One region of the Agromyces solani genome, then DNA from elsewhere that is predicted to be linked to it. Evidence: predicted binding sites of a transcription regulator. Region 1 holds the regulator's gene; the other holds the start of a gene.
The links. Region 1 encodes LexA, which represses DNA repair genes until DNA is damaged. Its sites were predicted from a motif close to TCGAACANNTGTTCGA; they were not measured.
Positions count from the first base shown of each region.

Region 2: a site for LexA is predicted at 4,478-4,493, ahead of AC3RJ7_RS13560 (DUF6504 family protein). Genes of this name have one in related genera too.

Region 1 covers NZ_JBYRER010000002.1:990,776-998,220, reverse strand. The annotation lists gene AC3RJ7_RS12340 (histidinol-phosphate transaminase) at 1-881, opposite strand, end outside; gene AC3RJ7_RS12335 (LysM peptidoglycan-binding domain-containing protein) at 987-1,379, opposite strand; gene lexA (transcriptional repressor LexA) at 1,653-2,321, shown strand; gene AC3RJ7_RS12325 (alpha/beta fold hydrolase) at 2,328-3,068, opposite strand; gene metE (5-methyltetrahydropteroyltriglutamate--homocysteine S-methyltransferase) at 3,178-5,544, opposite strand; gene AC3RJ7_RS12315 (methylenetetrahydrofolate reductase) at 5,678-6,655, opposite strand; gene hflX (GTPase HflX) at 6,905-7,445, opposite strand, start outside.
Region 2 covers NZ_JBYRER010000003.1:234,921-242,365, reverse strand. The annotation lists gene AC3RJ7_RS13580 (polyprenyl synthetase family protein) at 1-621, shown strand, start outside; gene AC3RJ7_RS13575 (FAD-dependent oxidoreductase) at 638-2,020, shown strand; gene AC3RJ7_RS13570 (HNH endonuclease signature motif containing protein) at 2,178-3,878, opposite strand; gene AC3RJ7_RS13565 (hypothetical protein) at 4,140-4,322, opposite strand; gene AC3RJ7_RS13560 (DUF6504 family protein) at 4,512-4,790, shown strand; gene AC3RJ7_RS13555 (hypothetical protein) at 4,843-5,160, shown strand; gene AC3RJ7_RS13550 (hypothetical protein) at 5,273-5,698, shown strand; gene AC3RJ7_RS13545 (glycoside hydrolase family 25 protein) at 5,676-6,728, opposite strand; gene AC3RJ7_RS13540 (prepilin peptidase) at 6,855-7,445, shown strand, end outside.

The DNA of each region.
Region 1 (7,445 bases):
CCCAGCCGTGCGAGTTCGGTCGTGATGCGTTCGCGCTGACGGCGGATGTCGTCGACCATCGCCAGCATCTCATCGGCGTGGGCGAGCGCGCCGAGGGCTGCGGCCTGGGTCAGCGCCGAGAGGTGGTAGGGCAGGCGCACGAGCCGGAGGGCGTCGATGGTCGCGGGGTCGCCGGCGAGGTAGCCGACGCGCGCGCCCGCGAATGCGAACGCCTTGCTCATGGTGCGCGAGACGACGAGGCGCGGCCGCCCCTCGAGGAGGGTGAGGGCACTCGGCGTGCCGGGGTCGGCGAACTCGAAATACGCCTCGTCGACGACCACGATGCCGCGCGCCGCGTCGGCGACGGCACGCACCGTGTCGAGCGGGAGCGGGGTCCCCGTCGGGTTGTTCGGCGTGCAGAGGAAGACGAGGTCGGGGTCGTGCTCGCGCACCGCGGCCGCCGCCGTCTCCGGGCTCAGCTCGAAGTCGTCGTCGCGCTCCGCGGAGATCCACCTGGTGCCGGTGCCGGAGGCGAGCAGGGAGTACATCGAGTAGGTCGGCGTGAACCCGAGCACCGACCGACCGGGCCCGCCGAACGCCTGCAGCACCTGCTGGAGCACTTCGTTCGAACCGTTCGCCGCCCAGATCTGCTCGGGAGCCAGCCCGTGGCCGAGGTACCCGGCGAGCGCCTCTCGCAACTCCGTGAACTCGCGGTCGGGATACCGGTTCAGTCGGAGGATCGCGGCGGCGACCCGGGCGACGATGTCGTGCGCCACGTCCTCGGGGATGGTATGCGTGTTCTCGTTGACGTTGAGGGCGACCGGCACGGCCTTCTGCGGAGCGCCGTACGGGGAGCGACCACGGAGGTCGTCACGGATGGGAAGGTCGTCGAGACTCGTCACCGAACCATGCTAGCCACGCTGCCCGGGCCCGACGCCGCGTGCGTCACCGTGTGACCGAGGCCCCGACCGGCGCCGCGGTGCGGCAGGCTGAGACGCGCGCACCGCTCATTCGGAAGCGGGGACCGCGAGACGCTGGCCTGGCTCGATCGTCGCGCCGTCGAGCCCGTTGAGCCGGACGATCTCGGCGATCGTGTCGCGCGGATCGGCCGAGGGGTCGATCGCCTCGGCGATCTCCCAGAGCGAGCCGCCGACATCGACCGTGACGTACTGCAGCGACCCGCCGCCCGCCATGTCGGCGGCGGCACCGCCGGTGTTCAGCACGGCGGTGAACGCCCAGATGACGATCGGCAGCGCGGCGAGGGCCGTGAACACGACGCGCCCGCGTCGGGTCAGCCGCAGCCGCGTGCGAACCCCGGGGCCCGCCGCCCCGTCGACGCGGTTCGCACGGGGCGTCGATGCACCGTGACGGTACTCGTTCGTCATGATCGCTGCGCTCATGTCACCCTCCTGCGTGGACTGCATCCGGCCCTCGGCCGGGAGGGCCGGATGCGAATCTCTGTTCCGAATATATCTTCGAACATCTTCGACTGCAAGCATTCGGCGGCGGAACTCGTGCGAACCGATGTGGCGACACACTCGAACGAATGTTTGCCGCGCCCGCCCGTGGCGGATACAGTTTCGAATGTCTGGGAACAGTGGACCAGACACCACCGACATCCGATCGCGAGGGCGATCGCAACGAGGGGCGGAATCGTGAAGAGCGACAACGACGTGCGCGAGATCGGCAGGGCACGCCGCCGCAAGAGCCTGAGTGCGAAGCAGATCGCGATCCTCGAGGTCGTGCAGCGGTCGGTCGCCACCCGCGGGTACCCGCCGAGCATGCGGGAGATCGGCGACGCGGTCGGCCTCTCGTCGCTGTCGAGCGTCACGCACCAGCTCAACCAGCTCGAGCTCGCCGGCTACCTGCGACGCGACCCCAATCGGCCCCGCGCGCTCGAGGTGCTCATCGAGCTCCCCGGGCTCGACGAGCGCACTCCGTCGGCGGGCGAGCCCGCACCGGTCGGCGACGCCGCGATGGTGCCGCTCGTCGGTCGCATCGCCGCCGGCGTTCCGATCACGGCCGAGCAGCAGATCGACGAGGTCTTCCCGCTCCCCCGCCAGCTGGTCGGCAAGGGCGAGCTCTTCATCCTCAAGGTGGTCGGCGACTCGATGGTCGACGCGGCCATCTGCGACGGCGACTGGGTCGTCGTCCGGTCGCAGCGCACCGCCGAGAACGGCGAGATCGTCGCCGCGATGCTCGACGGCGAGGCGACCGTCAAGGTGTTCCGCCAGCGCGACGGCCACACCTGGCTGCTGCCGCGCAACACCGCGTTCGAGCCGATCCTCGGCGACCACGCCGAGGTCCTCGGCAAGGTCGTCGCCGTGCTCCGGACGGTCTGAGCCCGATCAGGCCGCGCTCACCGCGTGACCCTGGCCTCGCAGCCACTCGACGATCGCGTGCATGAACCCGGTGTGATCGTCGCGGAAGACCGTGTGTCCCGTGCCGGGCACCGTGGTGACGGTCATCCCCCGGCGCCGCAGGTCGGCCGCCACCCGGTCGGTGATGAGCAGGCTCCGCTCGGCGAGCAGCACGAGGCTCGGCGCCACCAGACGCGTCGGCGGCACGAGGGGACGAGTGTCGGCGAAGCCGAGGATCGTGCGCTTGTCCCAGTCGCGCAGCGTCGCGAGCTCGATGTCGACGTCGACGGCGCTCCACTTCGGGTTCATCCGAACCAGCGCGCCCCGTCGCGGGCGGGGGGCGATCGCGAAGAAGACCTTGTACGCGAGACCGAGCGGACCCTTCGGGAACGCGAAGGCCGGGTCGACGTAGATCGCGGCACGCGGTGCGAGACGGTCGGCGACGAGACTCGCCACGAGGCCGCCCAGCGAATGGCCGAGCACGACGTCGGGCGGGCCGTCGAGCATCGGCGCGACGGTCTCGACGACGTCGTCGGCCCAGGCCGCCGGCGAGTACCGTGAAGCGCGCGGGCTGCGCCCGTGACCGGCGAGGTCGACCGCGAGCACCCGGAACCCCTGCGCCTCGAGCTCGGCGGTGACGCGGTGCCACGCGCGCGAGTCGGACATGATGCCGTGGATGAGGATGGCCGTCCGGGATCCGGCGCCCGTCTCGTGGACCGCGAGTTGCATGCGACGACGGTACGTCGGCCGCCTGTGCATCCGCCCCGTGGATGATGCGAGGCCGCCGAACATCGACGGGGCGGATGCCGCGTGCCCGCGACATCCGCCCCGTCGACGCCTATCGGACGGGTGCCGAGACCGCCGCGCCCGCGGTCGACGACGCGCCGCGGACCGCGCGCGCCGCCTCCACGAGGTTCGCGAGCGAGGCGACCGTCTCGTCGTAGCCCCGGGTCTTGAGCCCGCAGTCGGGGTTCACCCAGAGCCGCCCGGCCGGGATGCCGGCGGCGGCCCGCTCGAGCAGTTCCCGCAGCTCCGCCGTCGACGGCACGCGGGGCGAGTGGATGTCGTAGACGCCCGGTCCGATGCCGTGGTCGAAGCCGTTGGCCGCGAGGTCGTCGACGACCTCCATCCGGCTCCGTGCCGCCTCGATCGACGTGACGTCGGCGTCGAGCGCCTTGATCGCCTCGATCACGACACCGAATTCGGAGTAGCAGAGATGCGTGTGCACCTGCGTGCCCGGCGCTGCCGCGGCGGTCGCGAGGGTGAACGAGCCGACCGACCACTCTAGGTACGCGGGCTGTTCGGCGAGCTTCAGCGGCAGCAGTTCCCTGAGCGCCGGCTCATCGACCTGGATGATGCGGATGCCCGCTTCCTCCAGGTCGGCGATCTCGTCGCGGAGGGCGAGCGCGACCTGACGGGCGGTCTCGCCGAGCGGCTGGTCGTCGCGCACGAACGACCACGCGAGGATCGTCACCGGACCCGTCAGCATGCCCTTGACGTGCCGGTCGGTGAGCGACTGCGCGAACGTCGACCACTCGACCGTCATCGGCGCCGGGCGCGAGACATCCCCCCACAGGATCGAGGGGCGCGTGCAGCGCGAACCGTACGACTGGACCCAGCCGTGCTCGGTCACGGCGAAGCCGTCGAGCAGCTCGGCGAAGTACTGCACCATGTCGTTGCGCTCGGGCTCGCCGTGCACGAGGACGTCGAGGCCGAGCTCCTCCTGCAGGCGCACGACCCGCTCGATCTCGTCGCGCATGAGCGACGCATAGCCGTCGGCGTCGAGTTCGCCGCGCCCGAGGCGTGCGCGGGCGACGCGGAGGTCGCTCGTCTGCGGGAACGACCCGATCGTCGTCGTCGGCAGTTCGGGCAGCCCGAGGTTCGCCTGCGCCGCGATCCGGTCGGCCTCGGCACCGCGGTGGAAGTCGCCCTCGGTGAGGCCCGCGAGCCGCTCGCGCACCGCGGGCACGCGCACGCCCGGTGCGGCCGCCCGGTCGGCCAGGGCGGCGGATGCCTCGGCGAGCGCCGGCGCGACCGCCTCGCGCCCCTCGGCGAGGCCGAGCGCGAGGGTCGCGACCTGCCCGACCTTCTGGTCGGCGAACGCGAGCCACCTCGCGAGCCGCGGGTCGAGCCGCGACTCGTCGTCGACGTCGTGCGGCACGTGCAGCAGCGAGGTCGACGTCGAGACGGCGACGGCGCCGGAGCGGTCCCTCAGGGCCTCGGCGCGGTCGAGCGCGGCCGCGAGGTCGCCGCGCCAGATGTTGTGCCCGTCGACGACGCCCGCGACGAGCGTCTTGGTACGCAGCGCCGCCGCGGTCGCGGCGTCGAGTCCGGAAGGGGCGGTGCCGCGCACGAGGTCGAGTCCGATCGCCTCGACCGGCGTCGCCGCGAGGACCGGGAGGGCGTCGTCGAGCGAGCCGTACGGGGCCGCGACGAAGATCGCCGGGCGCCGCTCGAGCTCGCCCAGGGCCTCGTACGCGGTCGCTGCGGCGTCGAGCACGCGATCGCGCGGCACGTCGATCGCCTCCGACACGAGCGCCGGCTCGTCGAGCTGCACCCACTGGGCACCTGCGTCCGCGAGCTCGGCGAGCAGCGCCGCGTAGACCGGAAGGAGGTCGGCGAGCCGATCGATCGGGCGGTACCCGTCGGGCGCACCGTCGGCGGCCTTGGCCAGCGACAGGAACGTGACCGGGCCGATCACGACCGGCCGGGAGACGAAGCCCTCGGCGCTCGCCTCGGCGAACTGGGCGACGAGTCGCTCGGCATGCAGCGAGAACTCGGTCTCCGGCCCGATCTCGGGCACGAGGTAGTGGTAGTTCGAGTCGAACCACTTGGTCATCTCGAGCGGAGCCCGCTCGCCCTCGCCGCGCGCGATCGTGAAATAGCCCGAGAGGTCGAGCCCGCCGTGCTCGTCGAGCAGGTCCGCGAAACGGGCCGGCACGGCGCCGACCGCGACGGCCGCATCGAGGACCTGGTCGTAGTACGAGAACGTCTCCGGGATCGCCGATCCCGTGCGGGCGAGTCCGAGCTCGGCGAGCCGTTCGCGCGTCCGCGATCGCAGCGCGCGAGCCCGCTCCTCGAGCTCGGCCTCGTCGATCGCGCCGGCCCAGAACGCCTCGACCGCGCGCTTGAGCTCGCGGCGTCGGCCGATGCGGGGATAGCCGAGCACGGTTCCCGTCGGGAAGCCGGTGGTGGGTTCGGTCATGACTCGTTCCTTTCGATTTCCGGGTACGCCGAAGCACCGCGCAGATGGCGGGTCGTCGACATCGACCGCGGGGCATCGGGCCCCGGGCCGGTGGTGATGGGAGTGAGGTACGCCGGACCGGCGTGCGCCGCGGTCAGGTCCTCCGGCCGGCGCGGGCGCCGAGCCCGAGCCGGTCGAGCACCGAGAGCACGGTCTCGTGCCGGTTGTAGGTGTAGAGGTGCAGGCCCGGCGCTCCGCCCCGCAGCACCTCGTCGGCGAGCGACGCGGCATGGCGTTCGCCGATCTCCGCGCGCGCCTCGATGTCGGGCTCGATCTCGAGGGCGATCGCGAGGTCCGCCGGCGCCTCGACCCCGGTCAGCTCGGTGAGCCGCGCGAGTCGTGCGGGGTTCGTCACCGGCATGAGCCCCGGGAGGATCGGGATGGTCACCCCCGCGGCGCGGGAGCGCTCGACGAAGCCGAGGTAGTCGTCGGCGTGCCAGAAGAGCTGGGTGATCGCGAGGGTGGCCCCGGCGACCTCCTTCGCGAGGAGCGTGTCGACGTCCTGCGAGAGACCGCGCGATCGCGGGTGCCCCGTCGGGAACGCCGCGACCGCGACCCGCTCGGGCCGTGGCCGGGCGTCGATCCGTCGGGCGCGCGGCGCCCCGGGCACCCCCGCCTCGCCGAACGGCTCGCGCTCCTCCTGCACCCGGTGGATGAGCTGCACGAGCTCGGCGGCGGTGCCCAGGTCGCCGAGGCCGGCGTCGGGGTCATCGCCCTCGGGCGGGTCGCCGCGCAGGGCGAGGAAGCTCGTGATGCCCGCATCGAGGAACTCCCGGACGAGACGGTTGGCCTCCGCGTGCGACGAGCCGACGCACGTCAGGTGCGCCATCGGCTCGACCGACGTGTGCTCGAGGATGTACCGCAGCACCGTGAGCGAACGCCCGCGCTGCGACCCGCCCGCCCCGAACGTCACCGAGATGAAGGCCGGGTCGACCTCGGCGAGCCGGTCGATCGTCCGCCCGAGGGCGATCGCCGCCGCGTCCGTGCGCGGCGGGAAGAGCTCGAAGGAGATCGGCGGGCACCCGGTACAGTCGCCCGTCTCCCGGGTGCCGGCGGCGCCGTTCGCGGCCATGTCGGACTCCTCGATGGGATGCCGGCGGCGGTGGTGGCACGGCAGGCCGCGGCCGCCGCCGGACGGCGGATGGGTCACGCGGGCGGGTGCCGGGCTCGGCGGTCGCTCCAGGCGGCGGGCATCCGGCCCGTCGCCGACGATCATGAGCGACGATACGCGGTCGGTGCGGCGGACGGGTCAATATGACCCGGGATGACGAACGGCTCGGATGCCTCGGCGCGCGCCGAGGCATCCGAGCCGTTCGACGGACTACGCGGCCGCGACGGGCGCGGTGAACTCGGCGTACTGGCCGGCGAGCTCGGGCGAGACCAGTGCGCGCACGCGCGTGCCGTCTTCGACGTAGTCGAGCTCGAGCACGCGCGCCTGCTCGTGCAGGGTCGAGACGACGTCGCCGCGGTCGTACGGCACGAGCAGTTCGACTTCGATCGCGGGGTCGGGCAGCATCTCGCCGATCGCCGCGAGCACGTCGGCGATGCCCTCGCCCGTTCGCGCGGAGGCGAACACCGCGTCGGGCTCGAGGCCGCGCAGCACCAGTCGGTCTTCGGGCGACACGAGGTCGGCCTTGTTGAAGACGACGAGCTCGGGGATGTCGCGGGCGCCGACCTCGCCGATGACGTCCCGCACCGTTGCGATCTGGCCGGCCGGGTCGGGATGTGCCGCATCCACGACGTGCACGATGAGGTCGGCGTCTCCGACCTCTTCGAGCGTGGACCGGAACGCCTCGACGAGCTGGTGCGGCAGGTTGCGCACGAAGCCCACGGTGTCGGCGATCGTGTAGACGCGTCCGTCT
Region 2 (7,445 bases), on a different contig from region 1:
CTCGGACAGCTGCACGAGACCGTCGGCCCGACGCCCACCGACGACCCGATCGCGCACTACATCCAGGTGCTCGCCGACAAGACCGGTTCGCTCATCGCAGCGGCGGCACAGTCGGGCATCGTCTTCTCGGGTGCCGACCCGGCGTTCGAGGCGCCCATCATCGAGTTCGGCGAGAAGATCGGCGTCGCCTTCCAGCTCATCGACGACGTCATCGACCTGTCGCCCCAGCCCGAGGAGACCGGCAAGGTGCCCGGCACCGACCTGCGGGCCGGCGTCGTGACGCTGCCGCTCCTGCGTCTCGCCGAGCTCGCCAAGACGGATGCTTCGTCGGCCGACCTGTACGCGCGCATCCAGCGCGACGTGCTGCCGGTGCCCGCCGGTGCGGTCGACCCCGGCGACGTGCTCGACACCAACACGATGGCCTCGCGCATCGTGCCGTCGCGGGCGACGGTCGACGCGATCGTCGCCGAGCTGCGCGAGCACGAGGCCACGAAGGCCACCCTCGCCGAGGCGCACCGCTGGGCGAACGAGGCGGTCGCGGCGCTGGCGCCGCTGCCCGACGGCAGCGTGAAGAAGGCGTTGACCCGGTTCGCCGAGACGATCGTCGACCGGCACAGTTGACACGCGGAGGAGAGACGTGACGAGGAACAAGCTGCGACTGGCGATCGTCGGAGCCGGCCCCGCCGGCATCTACGCCGCCGACATCCTGCTGAAGGCCGAGCGCAACTTCGACGTCTCGATCGACCTGTTCGATCACCTGCCGGCCCCGTACGGTCTCGTGCGCTACGGCGTGGCGCCCGACCACCCCCGGATCAAGGGCATCATCACGGCGCTGCGCGAGGTGCTCGATCGCGGCGACATCCGCATCTTCGGCAACGTGCGCTTCGGCGAGGACATCACCCTCGACGATCTCAAGCGCCACTACAACGCCGTGATCTTCGCGACCGGTGCGGTGCGCGACGCCTCGCTCAACATCCCGGGCATCGAGCTCGAGGGCTCGTACGGCGCGGCCGAGTTCGTGAGCTGGTTCGACGGGCACCCCGACGTGCCGCGCACGTGGCCGCTCGAGGCGAAGGAAGTCGCGGTCATCGGCAACGGCAACGTCGCGCTCGACGTCTCGCGCATGCTCGCGAAGCACGTCGAAGACCTCATGCCGACCGAGATCCCCGCGAACGTCGCAGCCGGGCTCGCGGCATCCCCGGTCACCGATGTGCACGTGTTCGGGCGCCGTGGCCCGACGTCGGTGAAGTTCACGCCGCTCGAGCTGCGCGAGCTCGGCGAGCTGCGCGATGTCGACATGATCGTCTACGACGAGGACTTCGACTACGACGACGCCGCGAAGGCGGCCGTGTCGGGCAACAAGCAGGTCTTCGTCATCGACAAGGTGCTGAACCAGTGGCGCCAGCGCGAGGTCGGCCAGGCGTCGCGCCGGCTGCACCTGCACTTCTTCGCGAAGCCGCTCGAGATCGTGGGCGACGGCGACGGCAAGGTGGCGGGCATCCGCTGGGAGCGCACGACGTCGGATGGCGCGGGCGGAGTCGTCGGCACGGGCGAGATCCGTGAGCTGCCGATCCAGGCCGTGTATCGCGCGGTCGGCTACTTCGGCTCGCCGCTGCCGGGTATTCCGTTCGACAAGAAGTTCGGCGTGATCCCGAACCACGAGGGCCAGGTGCTCATCCGCGACAAGGAGACGGGCGAGGCGCGCCAGATGTACGGCGTGTACGCGACCGGGTGGATCAAGCGGGGCCCCGTCGGCCTCATCGGTCACACCAAGTCGGACGCGATGGAGACCATCAAGCACGTCATCAACGACCTCGGCAATTGGTGGCGGCCCGAGTCGCCGTCTGAGGAGTCGGTGATCGAGATGCTCGAGTCGCGCGGCATCCGCTGGACCGACCTCGACGGCTGGCACCGCCTCGACGAGCACGAGATGGCTCTGGGGTCGGCCGAGGAGCGCGTGCGCATCAAGGTCGTGCCCCGCGACGAGATGGTCGACGTCTCGCGCGGCGAGGTCGCGTAGGGGCCACTCGTCGGTCGAGTAGCGCCGCGCGCCAGCGACGACGCGTATCGAGTCGACCACTCGAGGAGCACCCGACGCGCGCCTCGACGGGCCTCCGCGCTCGGTCGCACATGTTCGTGCGTTGCCGATTCCGCCCGCGCGTTCGCGCCACGCACGCTCACGCCGCCGCCGCGAGTTCGAGACGGGCGGTGCGGCGACCGGCGCGCGGACGCTGGGCGGGATCGAGGTGAGGCGGCGGCACGAACCAGACGAGCCCGTCGGCATCGACGAACACCTGCCACCCGTCGTGGTGCATGCACCAGTGATGGAACGCGCACAGCAGAACCCCGTTGTCGAGGTCGCTCGGGCCGTCGTCGGCGTCCCACCAGGCGAGATGGTGGGCCTGCGTATGCGATGGAGGTCTCGCGCAGTCGGGATGCGCACACCCCGCGTCTCGTTCGGCGAGTGCGATGCGTTGCGCCTTCGAGAAGAGCCGTCTGCCACGTCCGAGGTCGAGCACTTCACTCTTGCCGCCAAGGACCATCGGGATGACGCCGGCACTCGCCGCCCATCCGCGCAGGGTCGCGGGCGAGACGGGCTGATCGATTCCGTCGATCGTCGCGTACCCCACCTCGGACTCGAGGAACTCGAGGTCGACGCGGGCGACGACCGTCGCGTTCACGAGCGCGGGCGGCGCATCGACCGCCGACGTCGCGAGGCGCACGAGGTCGGCGAGCGCATCGGCCGCCATCTGTTCGACGGTGCGTTCGTCGAGCAAGGCGCGATCGGCCGCATCGGGCATCTCGTCGGCCGCTGGTTCGTAGGTCGTCGTGGGCGAGCCGAGCCGCGATGCCGCAACGCGATGCCCGCGCGTCTCGCCGAACGGTGCCGCGCCGTCCGGGTGCCAGCGCGCTTCGCCCCGAACGACATCTCCGGACACGGCATCGTCGGCTTCTGTCTTCGACGGCGATCGGCCGGCCGCGATCCTCGCCGCGGTCTCGCGCGCGGCGAGGCGGCTCTTCGCGTCGCGCGCAGCGTGCAGGTCGGACGACACGAGTGCGTCGACGGCCGCCTTGATCGGCGCTGCGGTGGCGGGGTCGAAGCACGCGCGCAGGTGGATGAGGCCGCGCCGATCCTCCCAGATGCGCAGCGATCGCCCGTGCCACAACTCTTCTTCACGCGCCCGCACACCGGCTGCGTCGAACCGGGCGCGCAGCAATTTCGTGTAACGGCCGAGCTGGTCGACACCCGTGGCGGTGACGCGCTCGAGCAGGGTGCGTTCGGCGTCGACCAGCGCATCGGGGTCGGCGCCGACACGCACCGAATCGAGGAATCCGATGATGCGATTCGCGGCCTCGACCGTGACGCGGCCGTCGCCGAGCGCCGATGCGATGTGCGCGTAGCGAGGCGAACGCGCGCTGCCGCCGAACGACTCGGGCGGCGTCGTCGCTGCGGCGACCGCGACGAGCTTCGCCGCCTCCGAGGTCGACGAGCCGGTGGTCGCGGCGATGAGGCGCTCGGGGGTCGCGAATCCGTGTCGCCCGGCGAGCCCGTCGTGCCTCGAGTCACCGGCCGATCGCCGCGCGATCGCCGACGAGCACTGCAGCTTGACCGCCTCGACGGCCCGTTCGACCTGTGCGAGTGCCTTCAGCACCTCGACGAGCTGGTCGTCGTCGAGCGCGTCTGCACGAGCGGCGGGATGCCTCGTGGGGGCGCCCGTCGGCCCTGGCGGAGCCCACGCCGCGGCGAGCGAACGAACCGCGTCGCCGATGGACGCGAGTGCCCCGTCGCCCGACAGCACGGCCCGAACGGATATTGCGTCGACCGCACCACGCGCGCCCGAGGCATCCGCCCCGCTGTTCGCACCCTTGTCGGTCATGGATCGATGGTCGCATGACCCACCGACATTCTTTCGAAGAGACGTTCGAATCGATTCGGCGCGGATGGCTGGGGGCGAGGGGGCCCGGAGGGCCTGGTGGCGGCAGCCAGCGATTGCAGTGGCGCTGGTTCGAGGTGGTGGTGACGTTGGCCGGAGGCCGGAACGACGTCGGTTACGGCCCGTGGTGACGTTGGCCAGGCGCCGCAGTGGCGTCAGGCGGAGGCTGCGGCAACGACGATCGGAGGTCGCCGGCGGCGACGGTCAGATGGTGCCGCGCCCGCGGTCGATCTGCCTCTGCACCTCGGCGAGCTCGCGCTGCAGCTGGGGGTCGTGGGCGCGCACGACGACTCGGCGACCATGGCCCATCACAGTCGTGAGGGCGACCAGTGCTCCCGCCGCGGCGAGCGCTCCGGTGCTGACGAGGGCGATGACGTATGCGCTCATGTCTCCTCCATCGGTGACTCGATCGGCGACGGGTCCGCCCAGACTATTCGCGCCGGTCGCCGGGGTCACCCCCTCGCACCTGTGCATCGGCCTTGAGTTGCGGAGACCGTCCGTTCCGATCGCCTTGGCGTGTCGCCCCGTTCTCGCTTACAGTTTCGAACATCAGTTCGAACTCGTGAGGAGGTCACGATGCTCACGATCAGCGACGCCGAACCGGTGGCCGTCTGGCTCGACGGTTCCGAGCGGCCGGCGCGCCTCGTCTATCACGGCACCCGGTATCGCGTCATCGACACCCCGACCCCGCTCGCGCGCCAGCCCGAATGGCCGTCGGGGATCAGCCATCCGCCGGCCGAGGTGCTGCTCGCTCCGGGCTGGCGGGTCACTGGGCGCACCGACGGTCACGAGGTGCTCGTCTTCGACCTGCGGCTGGCGCCCTCCGGGTGGGTCGTCGAAGCGACCTACGAATGAACCGCACGACGCACCCCCTGAACGGCACGACGCACCGGTCGGGGGTCGAGTAGTGGGCACCAATCGTCGCTATCCCGAGCGGGCCGACGAGCGATCCGACGAGCTGCTGCTCGAGCAGGCCAAGCGCGGCGCACCCGTCTCGCTCACGACGTCCGAGGTCCGTCGCACCGGCCGGCGCAACGACGCGCGCGAGGCGGTGCCCGTGACGGCGACGATCCGCTACCGCGTCGCGTACGAGGAGCCGCGCGAGGTCGAGGGCGCAGCGGTCGCCTGGACCCGTGGCGCCGTCCTCGTGAAGTATCCCGATCCGGCGACCCGGTACGACAACTTCGTCTGGGTGTACGCGAACGCCGTGCGCCGCCGGAGCTGACCGGCGAGGCGCCAGCGCCCAGCGCCCAGCGCCCAGCGCCCATCACCCGACCACCCGCTCACCACCCGAGCAATCCCATGCGGCGAGGCATCCCCGGCGGTATCGTGACGACATGCGCGGACATCGGTTGGCGCTTCGGTACGGGTGGATCTGCCTCGCCGCGGTGAGCCTCGGCATCCTGGTGTTCGGGGTGGTGATGCTCTTCGCCCCGATGGGCGCCGACGAGCTCCTGTACCGGGCCGTCGGCCTCGCATCGATCGGATTCGGCCTGTTCGGCTGGATGCTCACGATGGTGCCGTTCCGCCGGCGCGAACGCTGGGCGTGGTCCGTGCTGTGGTTCTACCCGGTGTTCTGGATGGTGCACCTGTTCGCCGGGCTTCCGCCGGGCACCGACCGCATCCACCAGATCGTGTTCATCGTGCTCTCGCTCGCGGGACTCCTCGTCCCGATCCGCGCGTTCTTCCCGCCGCGCGCCCCGCGCCCGCCGCGCAGCCCGGCCGCCGACGAGCGCCCGCTCACTCCACCGTCAGGTTCGTGACGTCGACCCCCCAGGTCGTGACGAGCGGGCCGGCGGCGCCGGCGGTCCTGCGGAGCTCGAGGTGCAGCGTGGCGGGGGCCGCGATCCTGATGTTCGCCGGGATGGCCGCCTCGACCTTGCGGGTGGTCGAGCCGTCGACCGTGAACTTGTAGCCCGGTGAGCTGCCGCCCTCGGTGAACTCGAGCAGGAGCTTCCCCTCGATCTGGGTGTCGGCGGGGAACTCGTCGAAGTAGAGGTTCACGACCATGCTGTAGAGCCCGAGGCCGCCGGTGCCGGCGGCGAGGTTGTCGCGGTGGGGATTGGTGCTGTACGCGCAGCGGTGCCAGTCCTCGTCGAGTCGGATCGGGGTGTCGTCCTGGAACCGGGTGAACTTGGCCACGTCGGCCTCCTCGGTGCGGCCGCCGAAGAGCGTTTCGACGGTGATGGGTGAGCTGTTGCCGTCGATGTCGAGGCCCGCGACACGCGACTTGTCCGAGAACTGGTGCACGTCCCAGCGTTCGACCGAACCGTCGAGCGCAGGCACGTGGTCGGGAGTGTGACCCGTCGGGAATCCGCCGTACGCCGACCACCAGATGCGGACCCCCTTGTCGGTGATGCGCTTCCACGGGCGGTTGTCGCGGGTCAGCGACGCGGGGCAGTAGAGCCAGAGACGAGACCACGGAATCCCGGTGCGAGCCTGCACCCGGGCGAGGAACGCGAACGCCGTGTCCTGCGGCCAGAACACCGGATTCGAGTTGAGGGGCTCGTTGTCGAGGGCGAGTACGTCGTGGCGGGGGTCGTAGTCGTGGAGGTGATCGACGAAGTGGTCGGCCTGCCTGACCGGGTCTCCCGCGCCGACGAGGTAGTAGTGGCCGACGGCGAGCCCCGCGGCCCGTGCGCCGTCGACGTGCTGGTGATAGCGGTCGGCGACATACAGTTCGCCGGTGTTGAAGCCCGAGGCCTTCACGATGATGAACTCCACGCCCTCGTCGCGCGCACGCTCGTAGTCGAACCTCTCCTGGTTGCCCGAGATGTCGATGCCGAACGTCATGATCGTGATCCCTCCGATGCTGATCCTCGGACCGCGCACCGTCGGCCGCATCCGTGTCAGCACCGGTTCGCCGAGGCATCCACACCCGCCCCGCCCTGCCGGCCCTTTGCCGCTACGCTGCACAGCATGTCTCTCGACCCGTCGGCGCTGCCCGTCGCCCTCGCCGCAGCGGTCGCCGGTTTCGTGCTGGGCTGGTGGCCGCTGGCCGCGTGGGCCGAGGGTTCGATGAAGCACGGGCGGATGCCTCGGCGCACGATCCGCGTCGCGTCGGCCGTGACCGCCGCCGTCACGTTCGGGCTGCTCGCCCTGAGGGTCGGGCTCGAGTGGTTGCTGCCCGCCGTGCTCGCGTTCGCCGCATTCGCGACGGTGCTCTCGATCGTCGACCTCGCCGAGAAGCGGTTGCCGAACGCCGTGGTGTTCCCCGCGCTCGCCGTGGTGGGCGCGCTGCTCATCCCCGCGACCTGCGCGTCGGGGGAGTGGATGCGGCTCGTCTGGGCGCTCGCCGGCGCCGCCGCGATGTTCGCCGTCTACTTCGTGCTCGCCCTCATCTCGCCGTCGTCGATGGGCATGGGCGACGTGAAGCTCGCCCTCGTGATCGGCCTGCTGGTCGGCTGGTTCGGCCTGTCGGCCTGGCTCGTCGCGCTGCTCGCCGCGTTCGTGATCGGGGGAGTGCTCGCAATCATCGCCCTCGCGCTCAAGCGGGTGACGCTGCGCGGG